One region of the Streptomyces sp. NPDC005302 genome, then DNA from elsewhere that is predicted to be linked to it. Evidence: riboswitches for the same ligand, from Rfam matches in the RefSeq annotation. Region 1 holds a riboswitch; each other region holds the start of a gene.

The links. A riboswitch is a leader RNA that binds a small molecule or an ion and turns the genes downstream of it on or off. The one in region 1 is predicted to bind cyclic di-AMP.
Region 2: another riboswitch for cyclic di-AMP. It lies ahead of ABZT74_RS02585 (transglycosylase family protein); the one in region 1 lies ahead of ABZT74_RS30735 (LysM peptidoglycan-binding domain-containing M23 family metallopeptidase).
Region 3: another riboswitch for cyclic di-AMP. It lies ahead of ABZT74_RS02335 (M23 family metallopeptidase); the one in region 1 lies ahead of ABZT74_RS30735 (LysM peptidoglycan-binding domain-containing M23 family metallopeptidase).

What each region holds. Positions count from the first base shown of each region.
Region 1 covers NZ_JBEXGN010000028.1:45,996-51,399, reverse strand. Annotated here, with positions in the region: gene ABZT74_RS30750 (Glu/Leu/Phe/Val dehydrogenase dimerization domain-containing protein) at 1-544, shown strand, start outside; gene ABZT74_RS30745 (TetR family transcriptional regulator C-terminal domain-containing protein) at 594-1,214, shown strand; gene ABZT74_RS30740 (SGNH/GDSL hydrolase family protein) at 1,578-2,363, opposite strand; gene ABZT74_RS30735 (LysM peptidoglycan-binding domain-containing M23 family metallopeptidase) at 2,646-3,575, opposite strand; cyclic di-AMP (ydaO/yuaA leader) riboswitch at 3,580-3,737, opposite strand; gene ABZT74_RS30730 (alpha-galactosidase) at 4,038-5,404, opposite strand, start outside.
Region 2 covers NZ_JBEXGN010000002.1:37,643-43,046, forward strand. Annotated here, with positions in the region: gene ABZT74_RS02570 (DUF501 domain-containing protein) at 1-61, opposite strand, end outside; gene ABZT74_RS02575 (septum formation initiator family protein) at 102-578, opposite strand; gene eno (phosphopyruvate hydratase) at 704-1,990, opposite strand; gene ABZT74_RS02585 (transglycosylase family protein) at 2,334-3,041, opposite strand; cyclic di-AMP (ydaO/yuaA leader) riboswitch at 3,046-3,237, opposite strand; gene ABZT74_RS02590 (transglycosylase family protein) at 3,421-4,401, opposite strand; gene ABZT74_RS02595 (cytochrome P450) at 4,662-5,404, opposite strand, start outside.
Region 3 covers NZ_JBEXGN010000001.1:523,689-529,092, forward strand. Annotated here, with positions in the region: gene ABZT74_RS02330 (PP2C family protein-serine/threonine phosphatase) at 1-863, shown strand, start outside; cyclic di-AMP (ydaO/yuaA leader) riboswitch at 1,123-1,280, shown strand; gene ABZT74_RS02335 (M23 family metallopeptidase) at 1,292-2,329, shown strand; gene ABZT74_RS02340 (aldo/keto reductase) at 2,479-3,423, shown strand; gene ABZT74_RS02345 (PrsW family intramembrane metalloprotease) at 3,486-4,814, opposite strand; gene trmB (tRNA (guanosine(46)-N7)-methyltransferase TrmB) at 4,910-5,404, opposite strand, start outside.

The DNA of each region.
Region 1 (5,404 bases):
GGTGGTGGCCGTCGCCGACGTCAAGGGGACGCTCGCGAACCCGGACGGCCTCGACGTCGAGGCACTGCTCGCGGCACGGGACGCGTACGGGACCGTCGACCGCGCCGCGCTGCGCCCCGGCGACCGTGAACTCCCGGGCGACGCCTGGCTGTCCGTCGACGCGGAGGTCCTGGTGCCCGCCGCGGTCTCGTACGCCGTCGACACCGCGAACCAGGCCGGCATCAGGGCGCGTTGGGTGGTCGAGGCGGCCAACATGCCGGTCCTGGCGGACGCGGAGGAGCTGCTGGCGGCTCGCGGGGTCGTCGTCCTGCCGGACGTGGTGGTCAACTCCGGTACGAACGCCTGGTGGTGGTGGACGCTCTTCGGCGACATCGGCGCCGACGCGGACGAGGCGTTCGCCCACATCCGCCGCTCCATGCGCGCCCTGATCGACCAGACGCTCGCCCGCGCGGAGGCCGAGGGGACGACACCGCGGGCCGCCGCGCACGCCATCGTCACCGACCGGCTGCCGGTCATCGCGGAGCGGTTCGGCTGGTACCGATGACGCGAACTCGTGTCCGACCGCAGGGGGCCGCGCTGTGTAGGGTTGCCGCGTGGCGAGAGTGCGGTTGAGCGTGGCGGAGCGGCGCGAGGAGTTGCTGCGGGCCGCAGTGGAACAGATCGAGGCGCGGGGCGTGGCGGCGGTACGGATCGCCGACGTGGCCTCGTCCCTCGGTGTCAGCAACGCGCTCGTCCTGTACCACTTCTCGACGAAGGAGAAGCTGGTCGCGGCGGCGTTCACCTACGCGGCCGAGGACGACCTCGCCCACCTGCGCAAACTGCTCGGCCGCCGCACGACCGCGCTGCGGCGTCTGCGGACCGCCGTCCGCTGGTACGCCCCCACCGGCCAGGCCAAGGGCTGGCGCCTGTGGATCGAGGGCTGGGCGGCCGCACTGCGCGAGCCGGCCCTGCTGGAGGTCACCCGCGACCTCGACCGCCAGTGGAAGGCGGCCCTCACCGAAGTGATCGCCGAGGGCGTCGCCGCGGGCGAGTTCCACTGCCCCGACCCGGTCGGCACGGCCCTGCGCCTCACCGCCCTCCTCGACGGCCTGGCCGTCCAGATGACCGCCTACGGCGGCACGGTCTCCCGAGCCCGGACCCAGCAATGGGCGGACGAGGCCCTGGCCCGCGAACTGGGCCTGGAGAGGGCCGAGTTGGTGGCAGGCGTGCGATAAGGCTCCGAAGCGGGGCTGTTCGTAGCCACCTGTGCTCGCCAACGTCGGGTCGTCGGCCTCACGCACCCCGGGAGCTCTCGTGGCCATCACGAAGTACGCCTTCGACGCACAGTTGCACCGTGAGGGAACGGTGGGGAGGCGGGGCGGCTGTTCGTGGCACGGCGTGAACGACTTTGCGGAACATCCGACCAGCAGCTACCGGACGCCGAACGGGATGATGGCCGCGTGCCCGCGCGCCGAGCGCCAGATCGAAGATCTCTACGGGCAGCCGACCCGTCGCCACCAGGGACACCTTCGGAGTTCGCCGACAAGTCGGCCCCGGGCCCAAGGGACCCGGGGCGCGGTGAACGGGGTGGTTCCCGGTCAGGCGACCGACTCGATGCGCGTCTTGATGTCGTCCGGGGAGAGCGCGCCCTTGGCGGCCACGTGATCGCCGGAGGACTCGCCGCGCAGGCGCCGGCCGATCCACGGGACGAGGTACTCACGGGCCCAGTGGATGTTGTCGCGTCGCACCTCGAAGGTGCCCCGCGGCGGCAGCGGCGGCCAGGGCTGGTCCGGGTCCACCGGCACCTCCAGGCCGAGCACCTGACCGGCGCGCAGCGCCACCCGGGTGTGCCCCTCGGGCGAGAGGTGCAGCCGGTCACCGTCCCAGGCGCGCCGGTCCTGGATCGTCTTGAGCGACCACAGGTCGAGGACCGGACACCCGTAGCGGTCCGCGATGGCCCGCACATGGCCGTTGTACGTGGCGATCTTGCCGCGCAGATGCCTGAGCACGGGCACGCCACGGGTGTCGAAGCCGGTGGTCACCATGACCTTGCCGACGGCTGAGGTGAGGTCGGCGACGGCTCGCTCGAAGCGCTCCGCGACCTCGTCGGGGTCGGTGCCGGGCCGGATGATGTCGTTGCCGCCCGCGGAGAAGGAGACCAGGTCCGGGCCGAGCTCCTTGGCACGTACGAGCTGCGTCTCGACGATCTGGTCGAGCAGTCTCCCGCGCACCGCGAGGTTGGTGTAGTCGAAGTCGCCTTCGGGTCGCCGGTCCGCCAGCAGAACCGCGAAGCGGTCCGCCCAGCCGACGAAGGCCCCGTCCGGCCCCAGGTCGCCGACGCCCTCGGTGAAGCTGTCCCCCACCGCCACGTACGACCCGATCACTGATCTGTCGTCACTCTTCGCATCGTCTGCCACGTCGGCCCATGATTCACCTTCCGATGTGAGCTACGCGACCGTAGGGAAGGGTTGACGAACGGTGAGATAAGCCACTCGTCAAGTAATGGTCAACCATGGAATAAGGCTCTCGCCATGGCTGTTGAGGCAGCCGCTGCGACCAGTGGTCCCGGCGGACACGGCGAACACCGAAGGCCGGACCCCGGGGATCATGGGGTCCGGCCTTCGGAGGCAGGCCTGCCGTCAGGAGCAGGTCGGGCGGAGGCGGTGTCAGCCGACGGCGACACCGTGCGAGCGCAGGTACGCGACCGGGTCGATGTCCGAGCCGTAGTCGGGCGTGGTGCGGACCTCGAAGTGCAGGTGCGGTCCGGTGACGTTGCCGGTCGCGCCGGAGAGGCCGATCTGCTGGCCCTCGGTCACGGTCTGGCCGGCCGAGACGGACAGGGACGACATGTGGGCGTACTGCGAGTACCGGCCGTCGGCGTGCTGGATGACGACCTGGTTGCCGTAGGCGCCGCCCCAGCCCGCGGAGACGACGGTGCCAGCGGCGATGGACTTGATGGTGGTGCCGGTCGGGACGACGAAGTCCGTGCCGGTGTGGTAGCCGCTGGACCACATGCTGCCCGCCACCTTGTAGTTGGTGCCGATGGTGGCGCCGTCCACGGGGAGGGTGTAGCCCGAACTGCTGCTGGTGGCGGCCGTCTTGGTGACCGTGCTCGCCGTGTCGGCCTTCGCGGCCGCGGGCTTGGCGGCGGCCGGCTTGGCGGCGGAGGGCTTGGCGGCGGAGGGCTTGGCGGCGGAGGGCTTCGCCGGCGCCGAGGCCTGCGGGGCGACGGCCTTCGCGCCGAGGGTCAGCTTCAGACCCGGGTGGATCAGCGACGGGTCGCTGCCGATGGCGGAGCGGTTGTCCGAGTAGATCTTCTTCCAGCCGCCGCTGACGTGCTGGACGTCGGCGATCTTGGCGAGATAGTCGCCGGCCTTCACCGCGTACGTCTTCGACGTGCCGGCCTTCGCGGCTGCCGGGGCGACGGACGCGGACTTCTCCGTGTGCTGCGCGACGGCGGCGGCCGGGGTCGCGGCGTGGGCGCCGGTGGCTCCCATCAGCGGCAGCGCGAGTGCGGCGCCACCGGTTCCGACCACGGCGATCGAGCGAGTGAGACGCAGGGACTTGGGACGGCGGTGCTTACCCTTCGCGGGCATGGCGATTTCCTCTCCGGCGCCTGCGAGGTGAGCTGTCGGGTGCGGGCTGGAGATGCCCGGCCACGCGGCTGCATGGCTGTACCCCTAGCCTGTTCCGGAGACCGGACCAGGCGCGGAACCTGTGGGTCCCCCGCTCCTGCCGTGTACGGGTGAGTGCGGATTCCGGGCGGCGGCAGGATTGGGCGTCCGTCCGGATTGAGGCAGAACGTAAGCGAGATGCGAGCACGCCGACAACTGTGTGCGGATTCTGTGTGCTCGCCTTTCTTGATCCATGAGGAATTCGCCGTCACCCTCCGTGGAATGACGATCTTTCCGGGCTTTCAATCCGCCCGGAAACAAAGGCCGGTCACGAATCCCCGACGGCAACACATCGTCACGAATATGACGCTGCTCACGCGACCCGACTCACGGCACCTTATTCCAGGGCCAGTTGTAATGAAGGCACCATTTCGGGCAGAACAGTCAGATGCGACGCAGCCGGATAACCGTCGCATCGAGATCGCCCCGCAGTCCGGCGTCCAGGCCGTGGTGCAGCAACACCGCACCCCGGTGCACTTCGCCCGTTCCGACCCATTCGTACACACCCATCGGGTCGAGTCCGCGCAACCTGAGCGGGGCGGGCCGCACTCCGTGGTGCTGCGCCTGGAGCCAGGCGAGGACCACGGCCTCGTCGCCGAGCACGTACTGGACGGCGCTCAGGCCACCCTCCGGGGGCCGCAGCCGGTAGAGGTCACCCTGCTGCACGACCGGCCGGATCTCCTTGTAGAGCTCCACCCAGTCCCGCGCCTCCGCCAGCTCCTCCGCACTCCACGTGGTGAGGTCGCCGCCGACACCGAGGACCCCGGCCATCGAGCTCACGAAGCGGAAGCGCAACGAGCTGACCCGGCCGTTGAGCAGGTTGTTGGGGCTGTCCGTGACCCAGGCGGCCATGATCCGGGCCGGATGGATCTGACTGAACCCGTGCTGGATGGCGAGCCGGTCGAGCGGGTCGGTGTTGTCCGAGGTCCACACCTGGTCGGTACGGGCCATCACGCCGAGGTCGATCCGGCCGCCGCCACCGGAGCACGACTCGAAGGCGACGCCGGGGTGCGCGGCGCGCAGCCGGTCCAGGAGGGCGTAGAAGGCCTCGACGTGGGCGACCCAGAGCTTCTGCGGATAGCGCTCGCCGGGCCAGCCGGCGTCCGTGAAGGAACGATTGAAGTCCCATTTCACGTAGTCGATCGGCGCTCCGGAGAGCAGGGTGTCGAGCCGCTCCCAGAGGTACTCCTGAACGTCGGGCCGAGCGAGGTTCAGTATGAGCTGATTACGGAATTCCGTCCTGGTTCGTCCGGACTGGTACTGCACCCAGTCGGGATGCGCGCGGTAGAGGTCGCTGTCGGGGTTGACCATCTCGGGCTCGACCCAGATGCCGAACTGCATGCCGAGGGCGTGCACGTCGTCGGCGAGCGGCTTGAGCCCGGCGGGGAAGCGGTCCGGGTTGGGCGTCCAGTCCCCGAGTCCGGCGTGGGCGTCGGTGCGGGCCCCGAACCAGCCGTCGTCGACCACGAACAGCTCGACGCCCATCGCGGACGCGCGTCGCGCGAGCGCCCGCTGCTGCTCCTCCGCGATGTCGAAGGTGGTGGCCTCCCAGGAATTGAACAGCACCGGGCGGTCCCGCTCCGCGTCCGGGACGACGTACGCCCGCTGGTAGGCGTGCCAGGTCCTGCTCGCGCCGCCGAACCCGCCGTCGCTCCAGAGCCCGGCGAAGACGGGCGTCGTGAAGGTCTCCCCCGGCCCGAGGCACAGCAGCCCGGAGTCGTCGTGTCCCGCCCCGCCGGTGATCTGCACGC
Region 2 (5,404 bases), on a different contig from region 1:
ATGCCTCGACGTCGGCGTCGGTGGGCTCGGTGCGCGGGGTGGTCGGCGGTGGCGTTTCCATGCCGTGAGTCACGTGTCTTTCTGGTCAGTTCAGGGGTTCGTCACTGGTCGGCGGCGTCGGACTTGTCGACGCCGTCCCAGACGTTGGTGTACCAGGGGCGGTCGGCGGCGCCCTGGCCGGCGCGGGCCTGCTTCGCCGCGTCCGGGTCGACCACGACGTAGCCGGTCTCGCCGGGCATCACGTAGTGCAGCCGCTGCCGGATCTGCTGCTCGGCGTACGCGTCGTCCTGCCAGCGCGCCTTCAGGTCGCGCAGCTGCTCGACCCGTTGACGGGCCTGCTCCTGCCGGTGCTCCAGGTCGGCGACCTCGGCACGCTGGGAGACGTACTGCCGCATGGGGTACGCGAGCGCGACGATCAGGGAGCACAGGACGAGCGCGAGGAGCGCGGCCCGGCCGGTGAGCCGGGAGCGGCGGGCCTGCCGTTTGGTCTGGGAGCGGTAGACCCGGGCCGCCGTCTGCTCACCGAGCAGCTTGAGCCTGGTCGAGGTGGAGAACCGGTCCCGGTCCTTCACGGCCATGAGTCCCGCCTCCCCAGTACCGGCCCGCCGTGGTGCGGGCCCGTCACGTGCGTACGTCCCCGCACACGGTACGGGACCGAGTACGGGGACGTACGTACGACGCTGCCCAAGCGGGCGGGCGGTGCTCAGCCCTTGAAGCGGGGGAACGCGCTGCGGCCGGCGTACACCGCGGCGTCGTCGAGGATCTCCTCGATGCGCAGCAGCTGGTTGTACTTGGCGACACGGTCCGAGCGGGCCGGGGCGCCGGTCTTGATCTGGCCGCAGTTCACGGCGACCGCGAGGTCGGCGATGGTGACGTCCTCGGTCTCGCCGGAGCGGTGGGACATCATGCACTTGAAGCCGTTGCGCTGGGCCAGCTCGACGGCGTCCAGGGTCTCGGTCAGCGAACCGATCTGGTTGACCTTGACGAGCAGGGCGTTCGCGGAGCCCTCCTCGATGCCGCGGGCCAGGCGCTCCGGGTTGGTGACGAAGAGGTCGTCGCCGACGATCTGGACCTTGTCGCCCAGCCTGTCGGTGATGACCTTCCAGCCGGCCCAGTCGTCCTCGTACAGCGGGTCCTCGATGGAGACGAGCGGGTACGCGGAGACGAGCTCCTCGTAGTACTCCGTCATCTCGGCGGCCGAGCGGGACTTGCCCTCGAACTCGTACTTGCCGTCCTTGTAGAACTCGGACGCGGCGACGTCGAGCGCGAGACCGATCTGCTCACCGGGGATGTAACCGGCCTGCTTGATGGCCTCGACGATGAGGTCGAGGGCGGCGCGGTTGGACTCCAGGTTCGGGGCGAAGCCGCCCTCGTCGCCGAGACCGGTCGACAGGCCCTTGGTCTTCAGCACCTTCTTGAGCGTGTGGTAGACCTCGGCGCCCCAGCGCAGGGCCTCGGAGAAGGACTCCGCGCCGATCGGGGCGATCATGAACTCCTGGATGTCCACGTTCGAGTCGGCGTGCGACCCGCCGTTCAGGATGTTCATCATCGGAACGGGCAGCAGGTGCGCGTTCGGGCCGCCCAGGTAGCGGAAGAGCGGCAGGTCGGACGCCTCGGAGGCGGCGTGCGCGACGGCGAGCGAGACGCCGAGGATCGCGTTGGCGCCGAGCGAGCCCTTGTTGTCGGTGGCGTCCAGGTCGAACATGGCCTGGTCGATCAGGCGCTGCTCGGTGGCGTCGTAGCCGACGAGCTCCGGGCCGATCTGCTCGATGACGGCGAGGACGGCCTTCTCGACACCCTTGCCCCCGTAACGGTTGGGGTCACCGTCACGGAGCTCGATGGCCTCGAAGGCACCGGTGGAGGCGCCGGACGGAACGGCGGCACGACCCGTGCTGCCGTCGTCGAGGCCGACCTCGACCTCGACCGTGGGGTTGCCTCGGGAGTCCAGGATTTCCCGGGCTACGACGACGTCGATGGACGGCACGAGCATCTCCTTCTGGGATGTGACGCGAATACGCAGGGCTTGGCTAGTCCTGCGGGACGAGCCTAACCGGCCCGAGGGGATCGGCCAGCCGATCGACCATCCCTTGGGCAGAACTCGGGGTACATATTGTTCCCGATCGGAACAAAAAAGAAAGGAAAAACCCCGCCCCGGCGCGTACGGGGGAACACGCGCCGGAGCGGGGAGTCCGTGGGGACGGGGACCCTCGGTGGGGATCGGACCCGGAGGCCGGGTCCGCGAGGGGTCGTCCCGCAGCCGGGCGGAGCCGCGGGGCCGGGTCGTGGTCGCCGTCCGCCGAGGGCGACCACGTCCGGCCGGTGTGCGGCCTCACTCAGTGCAGGTGCAGCTGCTGGCCGGGGAAGATGAAGTCGGCGTCGTCCACGATGTCGTGGTTCAGCTTGAACAGCTTCTGCCAGCCGCCCTTGACGTGCTTCTTCTCGGCGATCGCGCTGAGGGTGTCGCCCTTGACGACCTTGTACTCGCCGTCACCCTTCTTGACCTTCTTGCCGGTCGGGGTGGTGACGGTCTTCTTGGCGGCCGGGCGCTCCTGCGAACGGGAGGCGGGCTGCTCCGACGTACGGGTGTCGGAGCCGGTGGACGCCGAGGAGCCGGAGGAGGTCGACGGGGCCGACGGGGTCGAGGGGGTGGAGCTGCCACCGCTGTACGCGGCGCTCGACAGGCCGGTGCCGCAGGTCGGCCAGGCACCCTTGCCCTGCGCGGCGAGGACCTTCTCGCCGACGGCGATCTGCTGCGACTTCGAGGCCTGGTCGGCGGTGGAGGCGTAGGCGGTACCGCCGTACGCGGCCCAGGTGGAGGACGAGAACTGCAGGCCGCCGTAGTAACCGTTGCCGGTGTTGATCGACCAGTTGCCGCCGGCCTCGCACTGGGCGACGGCGTCCCATTCGGAGCCGGTCGCGGCGGAGGCGTTGCCCGCGGCCATCAGCGGGGCGGCGATGGCGACACCGGTGACACCGGCGAGCGTGGCGACACGAGTGGCCTTGTTCGGGCGGCGGTGCTTGCCCTTGCTGGAAAACAGCATCGAGTGATCCCCTCACCGACGCCTGCGAGGTGAGCTGTCGGGTTCGGGCCGGTTGAGTTGCCCGGCCGCACGTCCCCGGTCCCGTCTCGGAACCACAGCGCGCGGCTTTACCCCAAGCCGTCCCCGGGGGTCTCTCAACTCCCGGTCGCGGCACTTACCTTGGGTCCCCCGCTCCTGCCTACGGCGCTTGACGCGACGACTGTTCCCGTACGGCCGCTGGCAGGATTCGGCGTTGCGACCGTCGGGGCCCGCTGTGGCGAGCGGTCACGACCGTAAGCAGTCGATCGCCTGATTTTCAAAGACGATCAGGGCTTCTGAGACTCATGTCTCACTCGCACCAAACCGGACATTCCCCAGCGAACCATGACGCGAACTCCCGCTACTTTTGCACCGTTTCGCTATCAACAGCAAGGCTCTGACCGGGGAGGATGAGGTTCGGATCGATGCCCACGGTCTTCTCGTTCGCGGCGTACAGGTCGGCCCATCCGCCCGTGACGTCAAGGTCGTCGGCGATCGTCCAGAGGCTGTCACCGGCGCGCACGACATAGGTGTCGTCGCCGGCGTCGCGCGCGTCGTCCGAGCCGCGCGAGGCGTGCCGTCCGGACGCGCTGTCGGCGCGGCTGTCGGTGGCGGCGCCCTTCGCGTCCTCGTCGGCGCTGCCGCCGCGGTGCCGCCCGGGCGTGGCGGACGCGTCGTCGGAGGGCTCCGAAGAGGTGCCGCTCCGGCCGGACTTGTCCGACTTGCCCGACTCGGACTCGTCGGCCGTCGCCTTGTCCGAGCTGTCCGAGCCGTCCCCGTCCTGCGAGTCGGCGGACTTCGCGGTGTTCTCGGTCACTCCCGGCGAGGCGGTTTCACTCGAACCGGATGAATCCGACGATCTGGACGATTCGGTGGAAGGGGAGGAACTGGGCGACGTGGACAGGCCGCTCGAACCGGAGTCGCTCGTGTCGTCACCCATGCCCGTGTCGACATCGACCTCGGCCGAGGTCTTGCTGAGCCCGGAGAGCGGGCCGCAGGTCGGCCAGGCGACGAGGCCCTGGTCGTCGAGCACCTTCTCGGCGACGGCTATCTGCTGCGAGCGGCTGGCCTGGTCGGGGCTCTGGGCGTACTCACGGCCGCCGTACTTCTCCCAGTTGTCCTGGGTCAGCTGGAGCCCGCCGTAGTACCCGTTGCCGTTGTCGGCGCTCCACGCGCCGCCGCTCTCGCACTCGGCCACCCGGTCCCAGGTGGTCCCGTCGGCCGCGCTCGCGCTCGATGCCCCGAGGAGCGGGATCGCGATGGCCGATCCGGCCACTCCCGCGGCGACGATGAGGGCCGGGGCCTGACGGGGGCGCCGGTGACGGCCGTTCCCGGAGAGCATGCGGAAGCCTTTCGCGTGACAACGGGGTGACTACGGCACCTACGGCGAAGTGACGATCGCCGGGGCCGCATTGATGGGTGAACGTATATGGACTCGAACGCTTGTCACAAGTCGATGCAGCGCAGATCACGTGAAGATCACAGATATGACGGCGTGTCAGTTGACGGCACCCTCCGAGACGGTCCGCGGGATGCCCTCCCGGTACCCGGGGATGCCCCGTCGACGCGGCGGCCCGGCGCCCCGGATGAACCGGTTCCGGACTATCCGACCGGGGTGAACTCCACAGGAAGCGTCCGCAAACCACGCATAATGAGCCCGCCACGCCACCGCAAATCGGCCGAATCTCCGGCGAGTCGGAGGTCGGGGAGCCGGGTGAGGAGGGTGGCGAGCGCGGTCTGCCCCTCCAGGCGGGCGAGCGGCGCGCCCAGGCAGTAGTGGATGCCGTGGCCGTAGCCGAGGTGCTGATTGTCACGCCGGGAGAGATCGAGGGTGTCCGGCTGCTCGAAACGCTCGGGGTCGCGGTCCGCCGCCGCGAGGACGACGAGCACGGGGTCGCCGGCGGCGATGTCCTGACCGCCGATCCGCACGTCCTCGGTCGCGAACCGCCAGGTGGCCAGCTCCACGAGCCCGTCGTAACGCAGGAGTTCCTCCACCCCCGTCTCCAGCAGGCCGCTCTCCCCGGCCGCGAGGGAGGCCTGGAGGCGGTCCCGCTGCTCGGGGTGGGTCAGCAGGGCGTACAGCCCGTTCCCGATCAGATTGACCGTGGTCTCGAACCCCGCGAAGAGCAGGATGAAGGCCATCGCGGCGGCCTCGTTCTCCGTGAGGTGCTCGCCCTCGTCGGAGGCGCGGATCAGTCCGGAGATGAGGTCCTCGCCGGGCGCCGGCTCGGCGGAGAGCGCCTCGCGCTTGCGGTGGATCAGCTCGGCGAGATAGCCGCGCATCTTCTTGACGGACCGGGCGACCCCGCCCCGCGGACCGCCGCCGTGCCTGATCATCATCCCCG
Region 3 (5,404 bases), on a different contig from region 1:
TGCGCCTCGGCATCGTCCTGCGGATCGACGCGGTCACCGAGGTCGTCACCGTCGCCACGGCGGCCGTCCTGGGCATCCTCATCAACATCCTCGTCCGGCGCAGCGACGAGCGGCTCGCCTCCGTCTGGGAGATCGCCGAGTTCGCGCAGCGGGCCGTGCTGCCCGAACCCCAGGCACGGATCGACGGCCTCGACGTCGCCGCGCGCTACGAGGCGGCCCAGGCGGACGCGTCCATCGGCGGGGACCTGTACGCGGTGCAGGACACCCCGTACGGCGTGCGGCTGGTCGTCGGGGACGTACGCGGCAAGGGGATGACGGCGGTCGCCGCCGTCGCCGTGGTCATCGGCGCGTTCCGGGAGGCGGCGGAGCAGGAGACGACCCTGGAGGCGGTCGCGCAGCGGCTGGAGCGGGCGCTGAAGCGCGAGGGCACCCGGCGCGACAACCTCGACGCCGTCGAGGGGTTCACGACGGCGGTCCTCGCGGAGATCCCGCACGACGAGGAGATCGTCCGCATCGTCAACCGCGGGCATCCGCCGCCCCTGATGCTGCATCCCGACGGGACGCTCGTCCCGCTCACCGGCGGGCCCGCCGCGCTGCCCCTGGGGATGAGCGACCTGGCCGTGACCCCCGACCTGGCCGTACCCGCCCGTTTTCCCACGGGGGCGATCCTGCTGCTCCACACCGACGGGCTGTCCGAGGCCCGGGACGTGCGCGGGGAGTTCTACGATCCGGCCGCGCGGCTGGCCGGGCGGGTCTTCCCGGGGCCCGACGCGCTGCTGAACAGCCTCGCCGACGAGGTGCGGCGGCACACGGGCGGCGCCCTCAGCGACGACATGGCACTGCTCGCCGTCCGGCATGGTTGACGGCCCTCGTAGGCTCCTCTCCCGACCGTTGTCACGAGGGGTGACCGAACCGTGCCCCTCCGCATAACGACTGACGCACCGTCAAAGAAATCCGTGTCGACGGGATGAGGCCAACTCGCCCGTTTTTCATCGCCCATGACCCCAAAGTCCTGGCCAAAAAGCGTTAACGATCAGGCTGAACAGCTTGGAATCAGGTGGCCAGGTCTATTAACGTTCGATAACGCAGCGCGGTCGTCCCAGCCGTCACAAGAGATGGCTCCGTGCGCACGCGCCGAATCCCGCAAGGGAACCGGGGAACCACCAACTTGGGGTGAATCGAGCGTATTCCGCCGTGGCAGCACGGTCGGTTTACGCGCGTAGGAGACCTTCCTGCTCCGAACCCGTCAGCTAACCCGGTAGGCGAGAAGGAAGGAAAGGAGTGCGCCCACGTGGCGTCCAACCGGCCTGCTCAGCCAACCTCGTTCGCACCGAATGACACACAGTCCTTCGGCTTCGCCTACGGCAAGGACGAGGGACCCTGGGAGGAGTGGAATCCCACCGAGGATTCCGTCCGTCCCGTTCGTGGCCGGCACCGCGTGGGAAAGCAGCGCGGCGGAGGACTCGCCCGCAGCTCCACGGTCCTCGGTGTAGGCGTCATAGCCGCCGTCGGCGCCGGTGGCATGGCCACCGCGGCGCCCGGCAAGGCGCCCGTCTCGATCTCGCTGCCCGACCTGTCCTCGGTCACCCACTCGGCCAAGGCCCTGATCGGTGACGGCGCGGAGACCCCCAAGGGCTCCACGACTCCGCTCACCGGCGCGGGACTGACCACCGCCGACACCGCCCAGGGCAGCACGGACGCCGGTGAGGCCCTGCGGGCCCGCATCATGCAGCAGGCCGAGTCGCAGCAGAACCAGGTCGACAGCGCCGCCCAGGCGGCCGCCGAGACCGCCGCCGCCAAGCAGGCCGTCGCGCTCGCCACCAAGCAGCAGGACGACGCGAAGTCCAAGGCGGACGCCGCGAAGAAGAAGGCGGAGGACGAGGCCAAGGCGAAGGCGGAGGCCGAGCGTCTCGCCGAGCTCGCCAAGAGCTACTCGCTGCCGACCTCCTCCTACACCCTGACCTCGCGCTTCGGCGAGGCCGGCGCCCTGTGGTCCTCCGGCTACCACACGGGTCTCGACTTCGCCGCGCCCACCGGCACGCTGATCAAGGCCATCCACAGCGCGACCGTCACCGAGGCGGGCTGGGCCGGCTCGTACGGCTACCGCACGATCCTCACCCTCGACGACGGCACCGAGCTGTGGTTCTGCCACCAGTCGTCGATCAGCGTCAGCGCCGGCCAGAAGGTCGCCACGGGCGACGTCATCGGCCGCGTGGGCGCGACGGGCAACGTCACCGGGCCGCACCTCCACCTGGAGGTCCACCCCGGCGGTGCCGCCACCGGCATCGACCCGATGGCGTGGCTCCAGGGCAAGGGCCTCAACCCCTGACCCTTACGGACTGCCGACCGGCCGGCTCGCGGGGACTCCCGCGGCCGGCCGGTTTCGCGCCCGCGAGTGCGAGTGCGAGTGCGGGAGCGCCGGGCCCGTGTGGGGTGCATGTGGAATACAGGCATCCGGTGCGGGCGTTGAAACAGCCCATGACTTACCTTCGCAAGCTCGGCTCCTCCGACCTCGAGGTCTTCCCGCTCTCGCTGGGCGGCAACGTCTTCGGATGGACGGCGGACGAGACCCGGTCCTTCGCCGTCCTCGACGCCTACGCGGCCGCCGGCGGCAACTTCCTCGACACGGCCGACTCGTACTCGTCGTGGGTCGACGGCAACGAGGGCGGCGAGTCCGAGACCATCATCGGCAAGTGGCTGAAGGCCCGCGGCAACCGCGCGGACATCGTCGTCGCGACCAAGGTCAGCCAGCACCCCGCCTTCCCGGGGCTCTCGGGCGCCAACATCAAGGCCGCCGCCGACGCGTCGCTGCGGCGCCTGGGCACCGACCACATCGACCTCTACTACACCCACTTCGACAAGACCGAGGTGCCGGTCGACGAGATCATCGGCGCGCTCGACGAGCTGGTGAAGGCCGGCAAGGTGCGGCACATCGCCGCGTCCAACATCTCCCCGGAGCGGCTCCAGGAGTCCCTGGAGTTCTCCGACCGCGAGGGACTCGCCCGCTACGTCGCGCTCCAGCCGCAGTACAACCTGGTCTCGCGCGACACCTACGAGGGCCCGCTGCGGGACGTCGCCTCCCGCGCCGGACTGGCCGCCGTCCCGTACTTCGCGCTCGCCGCGGGCTTCCTCACCGGCAAGTACCGTCCGGGCGCGACCGTCGACTCGCCCCGCGCCGCGGGTGCGTCCAAGCACCTGGAGACGGAACGCGGCCGGCGGGTCCTCACCGCGCTCGACGAGATCGCCGAGGCCCACAACGCGGCCGTGCCGACCGTCGCCCTCGCCTGGCTCGCCGCCCAGCCGACCGTCGCCGCGCCGATCGCCTCCGCCCGGACCGTGGAGCAGCTCCCGGCCCTGCTGGGTGTCGCGGACCTGTCCCTGACGGACGCGGAACTGTCGCGCCTGACCCGCGCGTCGGCGTGACCCGCGCCTGAGCCGGACCCCGGCCCCCGTACCGGCGAGGTGCCGCCTCGCGCGGGCGGGGGCTACGAACGGTAGGGGTTGTACGCGGGATACGGCACCGGCGGCGCGTACGGCTGGGCCGGTGGCGCGGCGTACCCGTAGCCGTGCGCGGGCCAGGGGGGCGGTGCGGGGAGCGGGGAGGTGGCGCGGGCCGCGTAGGCGAGGGAGGGGCGGGCGATCTCCCGGCGTCGCCACAGTTCGTGCAGCAGCTCGCGTTCCCGTACGACGAAGTCGGCGCCCGCGCGGCCCCGGCGCCCCCGGTGGCGCAGGAACGCCAGCGAGGTCGCGTACGCCTCGTACTCGGCGACCGAGCGGGCCGCGGCCTTCCCCCAGTGATGGCCGGCGTACTCGCGGGCGAGCCGCCGGGCCCGCATCGAGCCGAGGACGTAGGGCTCGGCGGTGCCGAGCCAGCCCGCGGTGGTGTAGGCGGGCAGTTCCGTGTGCACGGTGCGCAGCTCGCGCTGCCGGGTCCAGACGGCCAGCCAGGTCAGCAGCCCGAACGCGGGCACCATGAAGGCCGCGTAGACCGCGAAGAAGCCGTACTCCCCGAAGTCCGACGAGCTGTTCCACACCGAGTGCATCCCCATCGCGAGCAGCAGCCCGCCGAACGGGACCAGCACGCGGCGCACGTGCTGGCGCTCGGCGGACAGGGCCGCGACGCCGAAGCCGATGCCCGTCAGCACGGTGAACAGGGGATGCGCGAAGGGCGACATCACCACGCGGACGAAGAACGTCGCGGCGGTGACGGAGGACAGTCCGCTGCCCCCGCTGAGCCGGTCGGTGCCGAAGGCCGTGCCGAGATAGAGGATGTTCTCGGTGAACGCGAAGCCGGTCGCGGTGACCCCCGCTATGACCACGCCGTCGACGATCCCGGTGAAGTCCCGTCTGCGGAACAGGAAGACCAGCAGGACGGCGGCCGCCTTCGCCGACTCCTCCACGACGGGGGCTATGACGGTCGCGCCGAGGGTGTCGGCGCTGGAGGGGTCCGCGGTCGCGGTCGCTATCCACCGCGTGGCGAAGCTGTTGGCGACGATCGCTATGAGCGCGGCCGCGCAGGCCCCCCAGGCGAACGAGAAGACCAGGTTGCGCCAGGGGCCCGGCTCGACCCGGTCCAGCCACCGGAACGCGGCCATGAGCAGCGGCACCGGGAACACGGCGAGACCGAGACCGACCAGGAAGCCCTCGGTTCCCGTCTGTTCGCGGACGAGCGCGAGGATGACGAGACCGGACAGCGCCAGCAGCGTGATCAGTGCTCCGTACCGGACCCATCTCCGCTGCCACCAGTGCGGATGGCGCAGCGCATGCCCGGCGGGGACGCCGGGCCGCGGGGGGTACGGGGGACTGATGGCCACGGCATTGACCCTAACGAGGGAGGGCGCGGCTCGCGACGGTGGCCGGAGTCGTCCTGGTGTACGAGATCCCGGGGTGCCGGAGGGCCGTGCGAGGGTCAGGCGTCCGGGGCGTGCTGGTCTCGGTGCTGTACGCGCCGGAAGAGGAGGTCGTTCACCACATGACCCTTGTCCAGTCCCTGGCCCTCGAAACGGGTCAGCGGCCGGAACTCGGGACGCGGCGCGAAACCGCCGTCGGGCAGCGTGTTCTCGAAGTCGGGGTGGGCGCTCAGGACTTCGAGCATCTGTTCGGCGTACGGTTCCCAGTCGGTCGCGCAGTGCACCAGGGCGCCCGGCTTGAGACGGGTCGCGGCCAGGTCCAGGAACTCCGGCTGGATCAGCCGCCGCTTGTGGTGCCGCTTCTTGGGCCAGGGGTCGGGGAAGTAGACCCGCAGGCCGTTCAGGGACGCGGGCGGGAGCATCTCGCGGAGCAGGATGATCGCGTCGCCGTTCGCGACCCGGATGTTGTTCAGGCCGCTGCGCTCCGCGAGGCCCAGCAGGTTCCCCTGGCCGGGGGTGTGCACGTCGACGGCGAGGATTCCGGTCTCCTGGTC